2 regions of the Bacillus sp. 0209A genome follow, and region 1 is predicted to be linked to the other one. Evidence: predicted binding sites of a transcription regulator. Region 1 holds the regulator's gene; the other holds the start of a gene.
The links. Region 1 encodes Rex, which represses fermentation and respiration genes when NADH is low (regulators of the CRP and FNR family bind a similar motif). Its sites were predicted from a motif close to TTGTGAAATATTTCACAA; they were not measured.
Positions count from the first base shown of each region.

Region 2: a site for Rex is predicted at 3,387-3,404, ahead of V6D44_RS07230 (nitrate reductase subunit alpha). Genes of this name have one in related genera too.

Region 1 is NZ_JBAIZV010000004.1:342,631-350,919, forward strand. It holds gene V6D44_RS16750 (CPBP family intramembrane glutamic endopeptidase) at 1-617, shown strand, start outside; gene V6D44_RS16755 (YdiK family protein) at 614-805, shown strand; gene tatC (twin-arginine translocase subunit TatC) at 844-1,608, opposite strand; gene tatAY (sec-independent protein translocase protein TatAY) at 1,615-1,788, opposite strand; gene V6D44_RS16770 (redox-sensing transcriptional repressor Rex) at 1,810-2,457, opposite strand; gene moaC (cyclic pyranopterin monophosphate synthase MoaC) at 2,454-2,966, opposite strand; gene V6D44_RS16780 (ABC-F family ATP-binding cassette domain-containing protein) at 3,092-5,020, shown strand; gene tsaD (tRNA (adenosine(37)-N6)-threonylcarbamoyltransferase complex transferase subunit TsaD) at 5,247-6,287, opposite strand; gene rimI (ribosomal protein S18-alanine N-acetyltransferase) at 6,280-6,735, opposite strand; gene tsaB (tRNA (adenosine(37)-N6)-threonylcarbamoyltransferase complex dimerization subunit type 1 TsaB) at 6,745-7,434, opposite strand; gene tsaE (tRNA (adenosine(37)-N6)-threonylcarbamoyltransferase complex ATPase subunit type 1 TsaE) at 7,415-7,891, opposite strand; gene thiL (thiamine-phosphate kinase) at 7,906-8,289, opposite strand, start outside.
Region 2 is NZ_JBAIZV010000002.1:394,182-402,470, forward strand. It holds gene narK (nitrate transporter NarK) at 1-1,061, shown strand, start outside; gene fnr (fumarate/nitrate reduction transcriptional regulator Fnr) at 1,161-1,877, shown strand; gene V6D44_RS07220 (YwiC-like family protein) at 1,911-2,630, opposite strand; gene V6D44_RS07225 (Crp/Fnr family transcriptional regulator) at 2,774-3,250, shown strand; gene V6D44_RS07230 (nitrate reductase subunit alpha) at 3,471-7,157, shown strand; gene narH (nitrate reductase subunit beta) at 7,147-8,289, shown strand, end outside.

The DNA.
Region 1 (8,289 bases):
ACATGCTGCACGCACAAGGATTATGGTCCGTCATCAGCTTTATCGCCTGTCTCATTGTCGTTCTGCTTATTCTGAGAACGGTTCCGAAGACAACGTTGCGAAACGGCCGGAAAGACTCCGTCGGGCTTTCTATCCTTTGGGCGATAGCCGGTTTTTTCATTGCCCTTTTCTCTCAAGGAATAGCAGGCTCTATTGAATATTATATATTCGGCATCGGAAGAGAATCAGAAAATACACAAGCCATTCTTAAAGTCATTCAGGCAGTCCCGCTCATGATTATCGTTTCTTCTATCGTCGGGCCTATATTAGAAGAAATCCTCTTCAGAAAAATCATTTTCGGGGCGCTTTACGAAAAAACGAATTTCTTTTTTGCAGCACTGCTCAGCTCGATTATTTTCGGTATTGTTCACGCTGATTTGAAGCATCTTCTTCTTTATACAGCTATGGGCTTTACCTTTGCCTTCTTGTATGCGAGGACAAAACGGATATGGGTGCCGATTTTCGCCCATGTCATGATGAATACATTTGTCGTTATCATGCAGCTTGAACCTGTTCAGAAGTACCTTGAACAGCAGAGCACACAAATGCAATTGATTATTGGAGGATTATTTCTATGAGAAACCCGGTAGTTTGGGGAATGATCTATTTTGCCGTAGGGTGCATCTTTACTTATCTTGCCGCAAGCTCGCCAGGCAGCATGTGGTCATTTTACTCCATCCTGCTGATGGTGTTCGCCGCTTACAACATCAGCATTTCATTTAAGATGTTCGCCTTTTCATTGAAAATCAAAAAGAACCAGAAATAAAGAAAATCCATTTCTCCGTATGAGAAATGGATTTTTTATTATTGCCCGGAAGACACGTCCTGATCGGAAGCGCTGCTTTTCTGTGCTTTCCGATAGGCGGCCCTCGATATAAAAATACTGATTTCATATAAAATCAACAGCGGAACAGTGACCATCATATGAGACAAAAGCTCAGGAGGAGTAATCAGGGCAGCGATCACAAGCAGCGCAAAATACGCATACTTTCTGATTTTCGCTAAGAACATGGGTGTCACAATTCCAAGCCTTGTCAAAAACATGAGAATGACCGGCATTTGGAACAACAGTCCGAACGGAATTGTCAGCTGCAGAAGAAAATGAAAATACTCATTAATTCCGATCACCTGATTGACATTCAAGTCCTGAGAGATTCGCTTCATAAAATCAACAACAAAAGGAAATAAAATATAATACGAAAAAGATAAGCCCGCTAAAAACAACAAAACAGAGATCGGAATGTAACCGAGCGTTACTCTTCGCTCTTTCTCATAGAGGCCTGGACTTACAAAAGCCCAAAGCTGATAAAGAATAACCGGGGAGGTCAGAACAATGCCGATGATAAACGCAAACTGCATAAACACAAAAAGCGGATCTGTCAGGTTAAACGCGTTAAGCGTAAGCTCCTTCGCTTCATCTGTTTTTTGCAGATACACAATAATCGGCTTCGCTAAGAAAAATCCCGCGATAAAAAAAACGACAAACGCCAGCGCCACAACCAGCAATCGTTTTCGAAGCTCAGCAATATGCTCCAGCAGCGACATTTGATTCACATTCATTCGTGTCACCCTAACCTACTGATCTTCTTTCTTTTTTTCCTCTTCATCACTCGTTAATCCTTTAGTAGCGTTTTTGAATTCACGAAGTGTGTCTCCCGCTGCTTTCCCCAGTTCAGGCAGCTTTTTAGGACCGAAGATAATTAAAGCAACGATTGCGATAACAGCAAGGCTTCCAGGACCGATCGGCATATGTGGGCTCCTCCTTTCCCTCTATTCGATTTCCTCCAAAACTGAATAATGCTTCAAGAAATAAACCAGTGATTGAAGCTCTACAGCTAAATCTATATGATGAATTCGAATGTGTTCCGGCACATTCAAGCGGGCCGGCGTAAAGTTAAGAATACCCTTGATTCCTAACGCGACTAATCTGTCTGTAATAGGCTGAGCAGCAACTGCTGGCACTGTTAGAATGGCAACTGATTCATTTTTTACGTACTGTTCAAGGTCATTAAGGTTATAGACGGGCACGCCGCCTACCTCAGTTCCTATTTTACTCTCATTTATATCAAAAGCCATAGAAATTTTTGTGTTATTATTTTTTGTGAAATTATAGTGAAGAAATGCCGTTCCCAAGTTCCCGACACCAATCAAGATGACGTCTGTCATCTCATCCTGATCAAGCGTTTTGCGGAAAAAAGACAGCAAATAATCCACGTTATATCCATATCCTTTTTTGCCAAGAGCTCCAAAATAGGAAAAATCCCTGCGAATCGTGGCAGAATCAACCTTTACGGCATCACTGAGTTCAGCGGAAGATACACGCTGTTTTCCTGACGCATGCAGATTCTTTAAAAAGCGATAGTAAAGCGGCAGCCTTTTTGCCGTCGCCTGCGGAATTTTTGATTGATCCTTATTCATTTTTGGTCCTCCAAATTATACTCGGATAGTTCTCTTTTAAAGTCACCGTTTTTCCCGCCTGTCTTTTCCAGCAAGAAAGTAGGGCCGATGACCATCCCCTTATCAAGGGCCTTGCACATATCGTAAACGGTAAGAGCGCACACCGATGCAGAAGTGAGCGCTTCCATTTCCACACCTGTACTCCCTTTCGTCTTGACCTGTGCTTTTATATGAAGTATAACTTCTTTTTCTTTTATTTTCCAGTCGAACGATATATCTACTCCGCTCAGTGAAAGCGGATGGCACATCGGAATGATATTGGACGTTTGCTTTGCCGCCATAATGCCTGCCACTTGTGCAACAGCCAGTACATCTCCTTTGCCGATATCGTGACTTTGTATTTTCTCGTACACTTCATTCTTCATGTGTACGCTTGAAACAGCCGCCGCAGTACGGACAGTCGAAGATTTTTCGCTTATATCCACCATCTGGGCTCTTCCCTGTTCATTAAAATGAGAAAATCCATTCATATTAAAACTCTCCTTAAAAAGATCATACACTATTTTCTTCTCTATGTCTTATTCGGCCAATGTATTGTTTGCTGACTTCTGATTCATAAGCTACACTTAACTTATTATAGCAGAGGTGAAATAATATGATGATCTTACAAGTTAATCAGCTGTCCAAATCATTTGGTGCTGATACTATTTTAAACAATATAAAGCTGGAAGTCAGAAATCGTGATCGCATCGCCATTGTAGGTAGAAATGGTGCGGGAAAATCTACGTTGCTTAAAATTATCGCAGGCCAGCTATCATACGAAAAGGGCGAAGTCATTAAACCGAAAGATATTACAATGGGATATCTCGCCCAGCATACGGGCTTGGATTCTAAGCTTACCATAAAAGAAGAGCTGCTGACTGTTTTTGACCACTTAAAAGCAATGGAAAAGGAAATGCGGGCTATGGAAGAAAAAATGGCGGCAGCTGATCCCGATGAATTGGAAAGCATCATGAAAACCTATGACCGGCTTCAGCAGGATTTCAAAGATAAAGGCGGCTATCAATATGAAGCGGATGTCAGATCTGTGCTGCATGGCCTCGGCTTCAGCCATTTTGACGATTCTACACAGGTGCAAAGCCTCAGCGGAGGCCAGAAAACAAGACTGGCCCTAGGCAAGCTTCTGTTAACACAGCCTGATTTGCTCATTCTTGATGAGCCGACAAACCATCTCGATATTGATACACTAACCTGGCTTGAACATTATTTGCAGGGCTATTCAGGCGCCATTCTCATCGTTTCTCATGACCGCTACTTTTTGGACAAAGTGGTAAACCAAGTATACGAGGTATCTAGAGCGGAAAGTAAAAAGTATCACGGCAACTACAGCGCTTATCTCGACCAAAAAGCCGTGCAATATGAAAAAGATCTTAAAGTGTATGAAAAGCAGCAGGATGAAATCGCAAAGCTCCAGGACTTCGTAGACCGAAATCTGGCAAGAGCCTCTACCACAAAAAGAGCGCAAAGCCGCCGAAAGCAGCTTGACCGAATGGAAGTCAAGGCAAAACCGCTCGGCGATGAAAAATCCGCAAACTTTCATTTTGATATTACAAAACAGAGCGGAAACGAAGTCCTGCGTGTTCAAGATCTCACAATCAGCTATGAAAACCAGCCGCCGCTTTTAAAAGAAGTGTCTTTCATGCTCACAAGAGGAGAAAGCGCCGCGCTTGTCGGCCCAAACGGGATCGGTAAATCGACATTGCTGAAAACATTAATGGACACCCTGAAGCCAGATCAAGGAACGATCTCATACGGCTCGAATGTCAGTGTCGGCTACTATGATCAGGAGCAGGCTGAGCTGACTTCCTCCAAACGTGTCCTTGATGAGCTGTGGGATGAGTACCCCGGGCTTCCGGAAAAAGAAATCAGAACTTGTCTCGGGAACTTCTTGTTTTCCGGAGATGATGTATTGAAACCCGTGCATTCACTGAGCGGGGGTGAAAAAGCAAGAGTGGCCCTTGCTAAGCTGATGCTTCAAAAAGCGAATTTTCTCATCCTTGATGAACCGACAAACCATCTGGACTTAGATAGCAAAGAAGTTCTCGAAAACGCGCTGATTGATTATCCAGGCACATTGTTATTTGTCTCACATGACAGGTATTTTATTAACAGAATCGCCACAAGAGTCTTGGAGCTATCTTCAAACCATATAGAAGAATATCTGGGCGATTACGATTATTATACGGAGAAAAAAACAGAACAGCTTGAACTGGAGAAAATGAATCAGCAAGAGGAAACAGAAAAAACGCCCGCCACGGTAAAGTCTGACTCCAAACGTTCCTACGAAGAAGAAAAAGAATGGAAAAAGAAAGAACGCCAACGGCTCCGGCGGATTGAAGAAATTGAAACCACTGTTCAAACCATTGAAGAAAACATCAGCCGCAATGATGAATTGCTTTGTGACCCGGAAGTCTTTAAAGATCACGAAAAGGTACAAGACATCCATGCAGAAAACGAGAAACTCAATCAGGAGCTGGAGATTCTTTTATCCGAATGGGAAGAACTATCCACAGAAGAAGCTTAAAAAAAGTCAAGCACCTCTTTTTTGAGGTGCTTTTTATCCACAGAAAATAACCTTTTAGGCAAACAAAGTAAGCGCTTTATACACATTATCCACAAAATATTCTGAATTTATCCACTTTATTAACAGTGTCTTCAGCCCTTTATCCATCTATATCTCCATAATTACTCACAGACATGTGGATAAATTGAGAATTATCTGTTAATAAAAGATAAAAAGCCTCACGCCATTATATCGTGAGACTTTGATAAGAAGTCAATTCAAGGCCAGGCTGGCCATTCATATCATATGAACCGCGAATCCCCTTCTCAAAAGCAATGGTACCAGCCGCAGCAATCATCGCAGCATTATCCGTACACAACGCTAACGGAGGAATGACAAGCGCAATACCTTCATGCTGTGCAAATTCCTTTTCTAGTGCTGCTCTGAGTCCTCTGTTTGCAGCTACTCCACCAGCTAAAAGGACCTGTTTAACACCATATTCCTTTGCCGCACGCACCGTTTTCGTCACCAAGACATCAATTACGCTATTTTGGAAACTGGCAGACAAATCTTCCGGAGCAATCTCCTGTCCTTTTTGAGACGCATTATGAAGCGTATTAATCACGGCAGACTTCAACCCGCTGAAGCTGAAATTGTAAGAGCCTTCTTCAAGCCATGCCCGAGGAAGCGGAATATTGCCATTCCCTTTTTCAGCAAGCTTATCAATTTGCGGTCCGCCCGGATACGGCAGTCCCATTGTTCGCGCCACCTTGTCATAAGCTTCACCCGCTGCATCATCGAGCGTTTCCCCAATGACTTCAAATGATCCGTGTTCCTTCATATAGACCAATTCCGTATGGCCCCCTGAAACGACCAATGCCAATGCCGGAAACACGATCTCTTCTACAAGACGATTCGCGTATATATGACCGGCTATATGATGGATGCCAATTAACGGAATGTTATGCGCAAAGCTCAATGCTTTAGCAGCGTTCACTCCGATAAGAAGCGCTCCCACCAATCCCGGACCTTCAGTTACTGCAATCGCGTCAATATCACTATACGTCATGTCAGCTTTACGAAAAGCCTCTTCTATGACCAAAGTAATCTGCTCAACATGATGTCTTGAAGCAATTTCCGGAACAACGCCTCCAAAGCGCTTATGGCTTTCAATTTGAGAGGCCACTACGTTCGAAATGATTTCTTTACCGTTTTTCACAATTGCTGCCGCCGTTTCATCACAGCTTGTTTCAATTCCTAATACGTAAGTCTCTTTTTGCTCACTCATTTATCGTCACCCACATAATTAACGCATCTTCCCCGTTATCAGTATAATAGTTCTTTCTTATTCCGCCGGGCTGCATCCCGAACTTTTTATATAAACCTTGAGCAGGATGATTAGAAACCCTCACTTCAAGCGAAAGCCGCCTTGCGTCTTTTTCTTTGCACAGTTCCATCGCTGAGCGAAAAAGCGTTTCTCCTAAAGACTGGCCGCGATACTCCGGTTTGATCGCGATATTCGTAATTTGCGCATCGTCCATCACAATCCAAATCCCGCAATACCCAGCAACATGGCCGTTCTTTTCAATCACGAGATAATGAGCATACGGATTTTCCATCAGCTCATGGTAAAACGAATCCTTTGTCCACGGAGACGTAAAGGAGGATGTTTCGATTTCGTATACGTGATCAATATCATCATGCCGCATGTTTCTAACCGCTGCTTTTGTTTTCATCCTATCACCCTACTTTTGACTTTCAATCCATTTCGCTTCAGCTTCCGCCAGCCGCAAGTATTCCGGGACAAGGCCGTGAACATCAGCTGCTTCTTTTTCCGCCCCTAGAAAACCCAATTCTGAAGGACGCGGGTTATGCTGAGCAGCAGCTCCAATGATTCCTTTTGGTCCAAGCACATCCTCTATCATCTGCTTGTGAATGGAAGTATCATGACCTAAAAACAAAACAGGGCGTTCTTTTTCTTTTAGCATCTCCAGCCAATCGGCCAGCATCACATTTTGATCAGGAACAACTTGAACCAAAAGCCCGTTTTTGTATTCATACAGACCTGTATACACCTGTCCACGTCTGGCATCAAAGATAGGGCTGATCAGCCCGTCAAAATGCCGTCCATTTGCCGCAAGCGCCTCAAGGCTTGATACAGCAGTAATCGGAATGTGTAAAGACCAGGCAAGCGTTTTTGCGAGCGTCACGCCAATCCTGACTCCTGTGTATGAACCAGGTCCTTTCGCAACCACAATTTTAGAAAGATCCTGCGGTGTCATCTCACAATCCTTCAGTAATGAATGAACAGCAGGCATCGCTCTTACAGAGTGGTTCTTTTTCAAATATGTAATGTGTTCTGCTATGACGGTGTCTTCTCGAAGCAGCGCAATGCCCAACGTATAATTTGATGTATCAATTGCTAATATTGTCATGTCCACTTATCTCCTCACAAAGCATTTCATACCGATTCCCGTCAGCAGTAAAGGTAATTTCCCGCTCATCATCGCCTGCTCTTTTAATGACAATCTGCAGTCGCTCCTTCGGAAGCTGCTCTTCAATTAAATGAGCCCATTCAACGAGGCAGACACCTTGTCCGTGAAAATATTCGTCAAGTCCCAAATCCTCACTTTCATCTTCCATTCTATACACATCCATATGATAAAGAGGAAGTGTGCCATCGTTATATTCTTTTATAATTGTAAAAGTCGGACTGTTTACAACACGTGTAATTCCAAGTCCTTCCGCAAAACCTTTCGTAAAAGTCGTTTTTCCGGCCCCTAAATCGCCCTCTAATGTCAGGACGTCTCCCGGTTTAGCAAACGATGCCGTCAGCTTAGCAATCGCTTTTGTATCTTCAGGATTTACAGTTCTCCACTTTAATTGCTTCACACGAGTCACCCGTCTTATTTAAAATGATTATATCCTTTTTTTTCTATGATCTTTGATGTTTTATCTGTTTTTAGGATCACGTTGGATTCAGTTTTTTCTCTGACATGACCAATCTTTGTAATGGGCAGTTGACGTGTTTCGCACTCTTGCTTCAACACTTCCCATTCCTCCTTTGAAACCGTCCCTGTCAGCTCAAAATCCTCACCGCCAAACAAAGCCCACTCTTTCCAGTTATGATGGAGCTTAGGCAAGTCAGAATGGACTGGCAGCATGCTTTCATCGATTTCAATTGAAACACAGCTGGCTTCCGCAATCTCATTTAATTCACTTGCTAATCCGTCACTAATATCATTTAAAGCTGCCCGCTGAACATTCGAGCATAATCTGCCGATGCTTAC
Region 2 (8,289 bases), on a different contig from region 1:
AGATTTCTATAGTGACGGCGATTCCCGTGATCCTCGGGTCGCTTCTCCGCATTCCTTTAGGGTATTTAACGAACAGGTTTGGCGCGCGGCTGATGTTTATGATCAGCTTCATCCTGCTTTTGTTTCCGGTGTTTTGGATCAGTATCGCGGATTCTTTGTTTGATTTAATCGCAGGCGGTTTTTTCTTAGGGATCGGGGGGGCAGTATTCTCCATTGGGGTGACATCCCTTCCGAAGTATTATCCGAAAGAAAAGCACGGTTTCGTCAATGGAATTTACGGGGCCGGAAACATCGGAACCGCGATTACCACATTTGCGGCGCCGGTTATCGCCCAGACTGCGGGATGGAAAGCAACCGTGCAAATGTATATGGTTCTGCTGGCTGTTTTCGCGTTGCTGCACGTTTTGTTTGGCGATCGGCATGAGAAGAAAGTAAATGTTTCCGTAAAAGCTCAAATCAAAACCGTTTACCGAAATCACGTCCTCTGGTTTCTAAGCCTGTTTTATTTTATTACGTTTGGCGCCTTTGTCGCCTTCACCATCTATCTCCCGAACTTTCTGGTAGCGCACTTTGGTCTTAATCCTGCGGACGCCGGTTTGCGGACGGCCGGCTTTATTGCCGTCTCCACGCTGCTCAGGCCTGCGGGCGGATTCTTGGCTGACAAATTGAGCCCGCTCCGCATCCTGATGTTCGTTTTTGCGGGACTTACATTATCAGGCATTATCTTATCGTTCTCGCCGACGATCGGCCTTTATACGTTTGGGTCAATAACGGTGGCGGTCTGCTCAGGTATAGGAAACGGAACCGTTTTTAAACTGGTGCCTTTCTATTTTTCAAAGCAAGCGGGGATTGCCAATGGTATTGTGTCTGCCATGGGGGGATTAGGCGGTTTTTTCCCTCCGTTGATATTGGCGAGTGTATTTCAGGCAACAGGCCAATACGCGATCGGCTTTATGGCGCTTTCGGAAGTAGCGTTAGCCAGCTTTGTCCTTGTCATTTGGATGTATTGGCAAGAAAGAATGAAAATGCACACGGAGAGAAACAGCCAGAGCGTCAGCTAACACTGGTCATTCACAAGATTGTTAGTTTTTTCTCGATGGGTGCAAAACAATTCACGTTACAATAAACATACGCAACGTGACTTTCTTCGAGGTGAGCTCATGAATTTTCTCTCTGTCCGACCATCTGATAGTGATCTTCTTTCCAGCGATCTGCATGAATTGCTGGAATCGATCAGTACGAAAAGAAAAATGGAAAAACACACGTATTTGTTTCGGGAAGGAATGGATGCAGAAGAGCTATATCTTATTCAATCAGGACTCATTGAAATCGGCAAACTGACATCTGACGGAAAAGATCTGACCCTTAGAATCTGCCAAAAAAATGATATTGTCGGGGAATTAACACTTTTCACTGAAGAACCGAGATATATGCTCAGTGCAAAGGTGCTAGAGGATGGCGAGGTGCTCGTCATTAATAAAAACAAGCTGGAAAAGGAATTAATCCAAAACGGTGCTTTGACATTTGAATTTATGAAATGGATGAGCACCCACCTTCGGAAAATCCAGTCTAAAATCAGGGATCTGCTTCTTCACGGCAAAAAGGGGGCGCTCTACTCCACTCTTATCCGTTTATCGAACAGCTACGGGGTGGAACGAAGCGACGGCATTCTGATTAACATCGCGCTGACAAATCAAGACTTGGCAAAGTTTTGCGCGGCGGCAAGGGAAAGCGTCAATCGTATGCTCGGAGACCTCCGCAAACAAGGGGTGATTTCGATAGACGAATCCGGAAAAATTATTTTGCACAAGCGGGACTATTTACGATGCGAGATCGAGTGTGAAAATTGTCCGCTGGAGATTTGCAATATTGACTGAAAAAACCAAGGACCGCCGGCGGTCCTTGGTTTTTTATCTAGTGATAAACAAACACATAACAGCAAAAAAGAAGCAGGCATTCACGATTTCCAGAATGCCGATCGTTTTCGCGGGCCAATCCCTTCCGTGAAAAAACCATGCCCGCAAACTGCTTGGGATAAAAGCAAGAAATGCCCATCCTGCTCCGAGAAGAGCGGATAAAAAGGGGAGCAGCAGGTGATATCCCCATGAATAGTATGCAAAAAACCTGTTCTTTCTCTCCCGGATCACCGACTTTACATAAAAAGAACTCCCGATAAAAAATAAAGCAGATTGCAAGAAAATAAACCAAGCCCAGCCGTCAAGGGTTCCCGCCCCCAGCCAGCAGCTCGCAAGCCCGCCTGAACAAAAGAACAAGACACCCGCAATATCATTCACTAGGGCTCGTTCGTTTTTTCGGCGGGCATAATACGTATGAATGAGAAAAAGCGGAAATAGAGAAACGCCAACCCAGATGAGCGCAGGCTTATAAAAGACAGGGATCATCAAAAAGCAGCAGGCCGGAACACCGTAATAACATATCCACTTTTGATAGGATTTAATCTGTTTCTTCTTCATGGCGAGTGTGATGGGGCAGACCATCAAGTAAAGGAAAAGCAAGCCTAGGAAAAGCGGAAGATGCCAGAAAACGGGACCTCCCTTGACCATCCCAAGCAAAAATGGAATCAGCAGCATCGCCCATGCGCCGTGCTGCTTCGGAATCAGCGCCTTCATCGAAATCCTCCTTTTTTATTTCATTATAAATGCAGTCACTCTCCCGATAAGTGACATACATCATACAGGCTGTGAAATACATCACTGCCGTACAGGCTCAATCGAGCTACACTAAAGCTATCCTTAGCACAGGAGGCTTTCCTATGAATCAGTGTGACTATTTATTGTTTCTGAAACAACTCCCTATGTTTAATGAAGTGCCTCTATCCATTGTCGAAACTTTGCTGAAAAACGGGACGTTTATCGGCGGCTCATCTGATCATGCTTCATCCTTTCTTCATTCTCAATCCGTTTATATTGTATTAAAAGGCAGTGTCCGTTTGATGGACAGCAGGCTCCCTGAAGGATCGAAAACCGTTGCGCTGTGGGAAAAAGGCGATGTGTTTCCGATTGATGAAAAAGGCGGGCTGTATTTATCGCCTTTTATTTCAGTCAATGCCTCTTCGGACATTCTTATTCTCAAAATCCCTTTTTATATATTTAAAAAAATGATGACTTACAACCCACAGCTGCAAATGAATTTTTTGGCGGTACTTCAGCAAAATGTCTTTTGTTCCTATCAACTATTTTTGCGTTATCTGCATACATCACAAGATAAAAACGCCGAGCCCGGTTCTTAAATAGAACCGGTTTTTTTGATCTTTGAATGAAAAGCGGCTAATGACTCAGGTGTCCTGCCTGAACGCCGCCCTCATCACTTCCTGTGAAAGTCTGTTCCTTCTTCTCAGTGTGAACATTTTGTGAAAAAAGCAGAGTGTGTGACATAGTTCACAAGAAAACACGCTGTCTCTGTTTATAGTGAACTTAGCATCACCTGTGACTCGGAAGGAGTGAACGCTCATGAAGAAAAAGAAAATGAGTCCGTTGTTTAGGAGATTAAACTATTTCTCTCCTATTGAACACCATTCAAATAAACATAGCCAAACGACCCGCGAAGATCGCGATTGGGAGAATGTATACAGAAACAGATGGCAGTACGACAAAGTCGTGCGCTCCACCCACGGTGTCAACTGCACGGGGTCATGCAGCTGGAATATATATGTGAAAAACGGAATTGTCACGTGGGAAGGACAAAACTTGAATTATCCATCAACAGGCCCTGATATGCCTGATTTTGAACCGAGAGGCTGTCCGCGGGGGGCCAGTTTTTCTTGGTATATCTACAGCCCGCTCCGTGTGAAATATCCATACGTGCGCGGTGTGCTGATCAATTTATGGCGTGAAGCTCTGCAGGCTCATCAAAATCCATTGGAAGCCTGGAAATCAATCGTTGAAAACCCTGAAAAAGCGAAGTCTTATAAAAAAGCAAGAGGGAAAGGCGGTTTTGTGCGCGCTGAATGGCCGGAGGTACTGAAGCTGATTTCAGCCTCTCTGCTCTATACAGTCATGAAATACGGTCCAGATCGGAATGTCGGCTTTTCTCCGATTCCGGCCATGTCCATGCTCAGCCACGCCTCAGGCTCCCGATTTATGTCTTTAATCGGCGGCCCTATGCTCAGTTTTTATGATTGGTATGCGGATCTTCCTCCGGCATCCCCGCAAATTTGGGGTGACCAGACAGACGTTCCGGAAAGCAGTGATTGGTACAATTCAGGCTATATCATCACATGGGGCTCCAACGTTCCGTTAACAAGAACACCTGACGCGCATTTTTTGGCTGAGGCCCGCTATAAAGGCGCGAAGGTCATTTCGATCAGTCCGGATTTTGCGGAATCCTCAAAGTTCGCGGATGACTGGCTGAGTATCCGCCAAGGGACTGACGGGGCGCTTGCAATGGCCATGGGTCACGTCATTTTGCAGGAATTTTACGTGAACCAAGAGACGGAACGTTTCATTGACTATGCGAAGCAATACACGGATTTTCCATTTTTCGTCACCCTGTCGAAAGAAAATGGCGCATACACAGCGGGGCGGTTTCTGCATGCGAAGGACATTGGCCGCAAGACAGAGCATGACCAGTGGAAGCCTGCGGTCTGGAATGAACAGACAAACACATTTGCCATACCGCAAGGAACAATGGGCTCCCGCTGGGACGGGCAGCAGAAATGGAACCTGCACATGATCGATGAAGAAACCGGGGAACCGATAGAACCCCGTCTCTCTGTACTCGGAATAGAGGACGAAATCGGCACGGTGCGCATCCCGTATTTTTCAGATGACGGAAACAAAGTGCTTGAGCGGGATCTTCCTTTAAAAAAACTGAACCTGAACGGCGAAGAGGTTTGTGTCACGACCGTGTTTGACTTGATACTGGCCAACTATGGCGTGAACCGGGGCATCGGCGAACAATCAGCTGTCTCCTATGATGATCCTGAGCCTTTCACGCCTGCCTGGCAGGAAAAGATGACAGGAATCAAAAAAGAAGCCGTCATGAAGATTGCCAGAGAGTTTGCCCAAAATGCGATCGATACAGACGGCCGGTCCATGATTATCGTAGGAGCGGGGATTAACCACTGGTTCAACTCCGATACGATTTACCGGGCGGTGTTAAATCTTGTTTTACTGGTAGGCGCCCAAGGTGTAAACGGCGGAGGCTGGGCTCACTATGTGGGGCAGGAAAAGCTCCGCCCTGCTGAAGGGTGGCAGACGATTGCAAATGCAAAGGACTGGGAGGGCGTGCCCAAGCTGCAAAACGGCACCTCATTTTTCTACTTTGCAACAGACCAGTGGCGATACGAGGACCAGCCGATCAGTGACTTGGCTTCGCCGATCGCTGCGTCATCCCGCTACAAGCATCATGCCGATTACAATGTGCTGGCAGCGCGATTAGGGTGGCTGCCGTCTTATCCGACATTCAATCAAAACGGAATTGACCTATACAAAGAAGCTGAAAGAGCAGGAGCAGCAACACCTGAAGACGTTGGTGCGTACGTGGCCTCACAGCTTCAAGAGAAAAAGCTGAAATTCGCGATTGAAGATCCAGACAATGAAGCCAATTTCCCGAGGAATCTCTTCGTATGGCGGGCAAATCTGATTTCGAGTTCAGGAAAAGGGCATGAATATTTTCTCAAGCATCTGCTGGGGACGACAAATGGATTAATGAATGACGACAGCGACAGCATCCGCCCTGAAGAAATCAAATGGCGGGAGCAGGCACCGGAAGGTAAACTCGACTTGTTAATCAATCTCGATTTTCGAATGGCCGGTACGGCACTCTATTCCGATATCGTGCTTCCGGCGGCGACATGGTATGAAAAACATGATCTCAGCAGCACAGATATGCATCCGTTTATTCATCCTTTTGCTCCGGCCATCTCGGCCCCGTGGGAATCGAAGTCAGACTGGGATATTTTCAAAGCACTGTCAAAAGCCGTTTCCGATTTGGCAGAAGAAGTCGATATGGAGCCGGTGAAAGAAGTGGTCGCCACGCCGCTCCTTCACGACACCATGCAGGAACTGGCCCAGCCGTTCGGCAAAATCAAAGACTGGAGCAAGGGCGAATGCGAAGCCATTCCGGGAAAAACGATGCCGAACATCCATGTTGTTGAGCGGGACTATAAACAAATTTTCGCCAAAATGACAGCGCTGGGTCCTCAAGCCGCCCTAAAACCGAGCGGAACAAAAGGGATGAGCTGGTCGATAGCCGATGAATATGAATCACTCAAAAAGAGACTGGGAGAAATCACAACGGACAGCGTTGCCAAGGGATGTCCGAATATAAGTGAAGCGAAGCAGGCGGCAGAGGCAGTTTTAACCTTATCGTCCACTTCAAATGGAAAAGTCGCTGTGAAAGCCTGGGAATCACTTGAAAACATCACAAACCTGAAGCTGAAAGACCTGGCGGAAGAGCGGGAGGAAGAATGCTTTACGTTCGAACAAATTACAGCCCAGCCAAAAACAGTCATCACGTCTCCGGCATTTACCGGCTCGGAAAAAGGGGGACGCAGGTACTCGCCGTTTACGACGAACGTAGAAAAATTAATCCCGTGGCGAACACTGACCGGCAGACAATCTTATTATGTCGATCATGAACTGATGATGGAATTCGGTGAAACGATGGCAACATTTAAACCGATCCTCCAGCATCGTCCGTTTCTAAGCAAGCGGCCAGATCAAGAGGGCAAAGAAATCGTCCTTAATTATTTGACACCGCATAATAAATGGTCCGTCCACAGCATGTATTTCGATTCTTTACCGATGCTGACGCTGTTCCGCGGCGGGCCGACCGTGTGGATGAATAAAGATGATGCTGAGGACACGGATATCAAGGACAACGATTGGATTGAATGCTTCAACCGAAATGGCGTTGTCGTCGCGAGAGCGGTTCTGTCTCACCGGATTCCTAAAGGAATGGCGTTTATGCACCATGCCCAGGACCGCCACATCAACGTACCCGGCACAAAACTGACGAATAACCGCGGAGGCACCCACAACAGCCCGACAAGGATTCACGTCAAGCCGACACAGATGATCGGGGGCTATGCCCAGCTCAGCTACGGCTTTAACTATTACGGTCCAACAGGGAATCAGCGCGACCTGAACGTCGTCATCCGCAAGCTGAAGGAGGTCGATTGGCTTGAAGATTAAAGCGCAAATCGGTATGGTCATGAACTTGGATAAATGCATCGGCTGCCACACGTGCAGCGTCACCTGCAAAAACACGTGGACAAACCGTGCCGGTGCGGAATATATGTACTTCAATAATGTAGAAACAAAGCCGGGCATCGGCTACCCGAAGCAATGGGAGGATCAGGACAAATATAAAGGCGGCTGGACATTGAAAAAAGGAAAGCTCGAGCTGAAATCCGGCCCGAAAACGAATCGGCTTGCAGGCCTTTTCTATAACCCAAACCAGCCGTCGATTGATGATTACTATGAACCTTGGAACTATGATTATGAAACATTAACAAACAGCCCGCAGAAAAAACACCAGCCGGTGGCGCGCCCGAAATCGTCGCTGACGGGGGATTTCATGAATATCGAATGGGGCCCGAACTGGGAGGATGACCTCGCAGGCGGCCATATTACAGGGCTTGAAGATCCAAACGTGCAAAAGATGGAGGAATCAATCAAAACAGAATTCGATGAGGTCTTTATGATGTATCTGCCGCGTATTTGTGAGCACTGCATCAACCCGGCGTGCGTTTCCTCTTGTCCGTCAGGCGCCATGTACAAACGCGAGGAGGACGGCATTGTGCTTGTGGATCAAAACGCGTGCCGTTCATGGCGATATTGCGTCTCATCCTGCCCTTATAAAAAAGTCTATTTTAACTGGCAAACGAACAAAGCGGAAAAATGCACCCTCTGCTTTCCGCGTCTGGAGGCTGGACTGCCGACCATCTGCTCCGAGACGTGTGTAGGCAGAATCCGCTACCTCGGCGTCATGCTGTATGACGCGGACAAAGTGGAGGAAGCGGCATCTGTTGAAAATGAAAAGGATCTCTACCATTCCCAATTGGACGTTTTTCTTGATCCGAATGATCCTGAGGTTGCCAAGCTGGCAAAAGAACAAGGCATCCCGGCTGAATGGATAGAGGCTGCTCAGCAATCGCCGATCTATAAAATGATCATTGACTGGAAGATTGCGCTGCCGCTTCACCCTGAGTACCGCACACTGCCGATGGTTTGGTACATTCCGCCGCTGAGCCCGATTATGAATCTCTTTGAAGGAAAAGGCAGCCAGCAATCTGCGGAAGATATTTTTCCGGCTATCGACCAA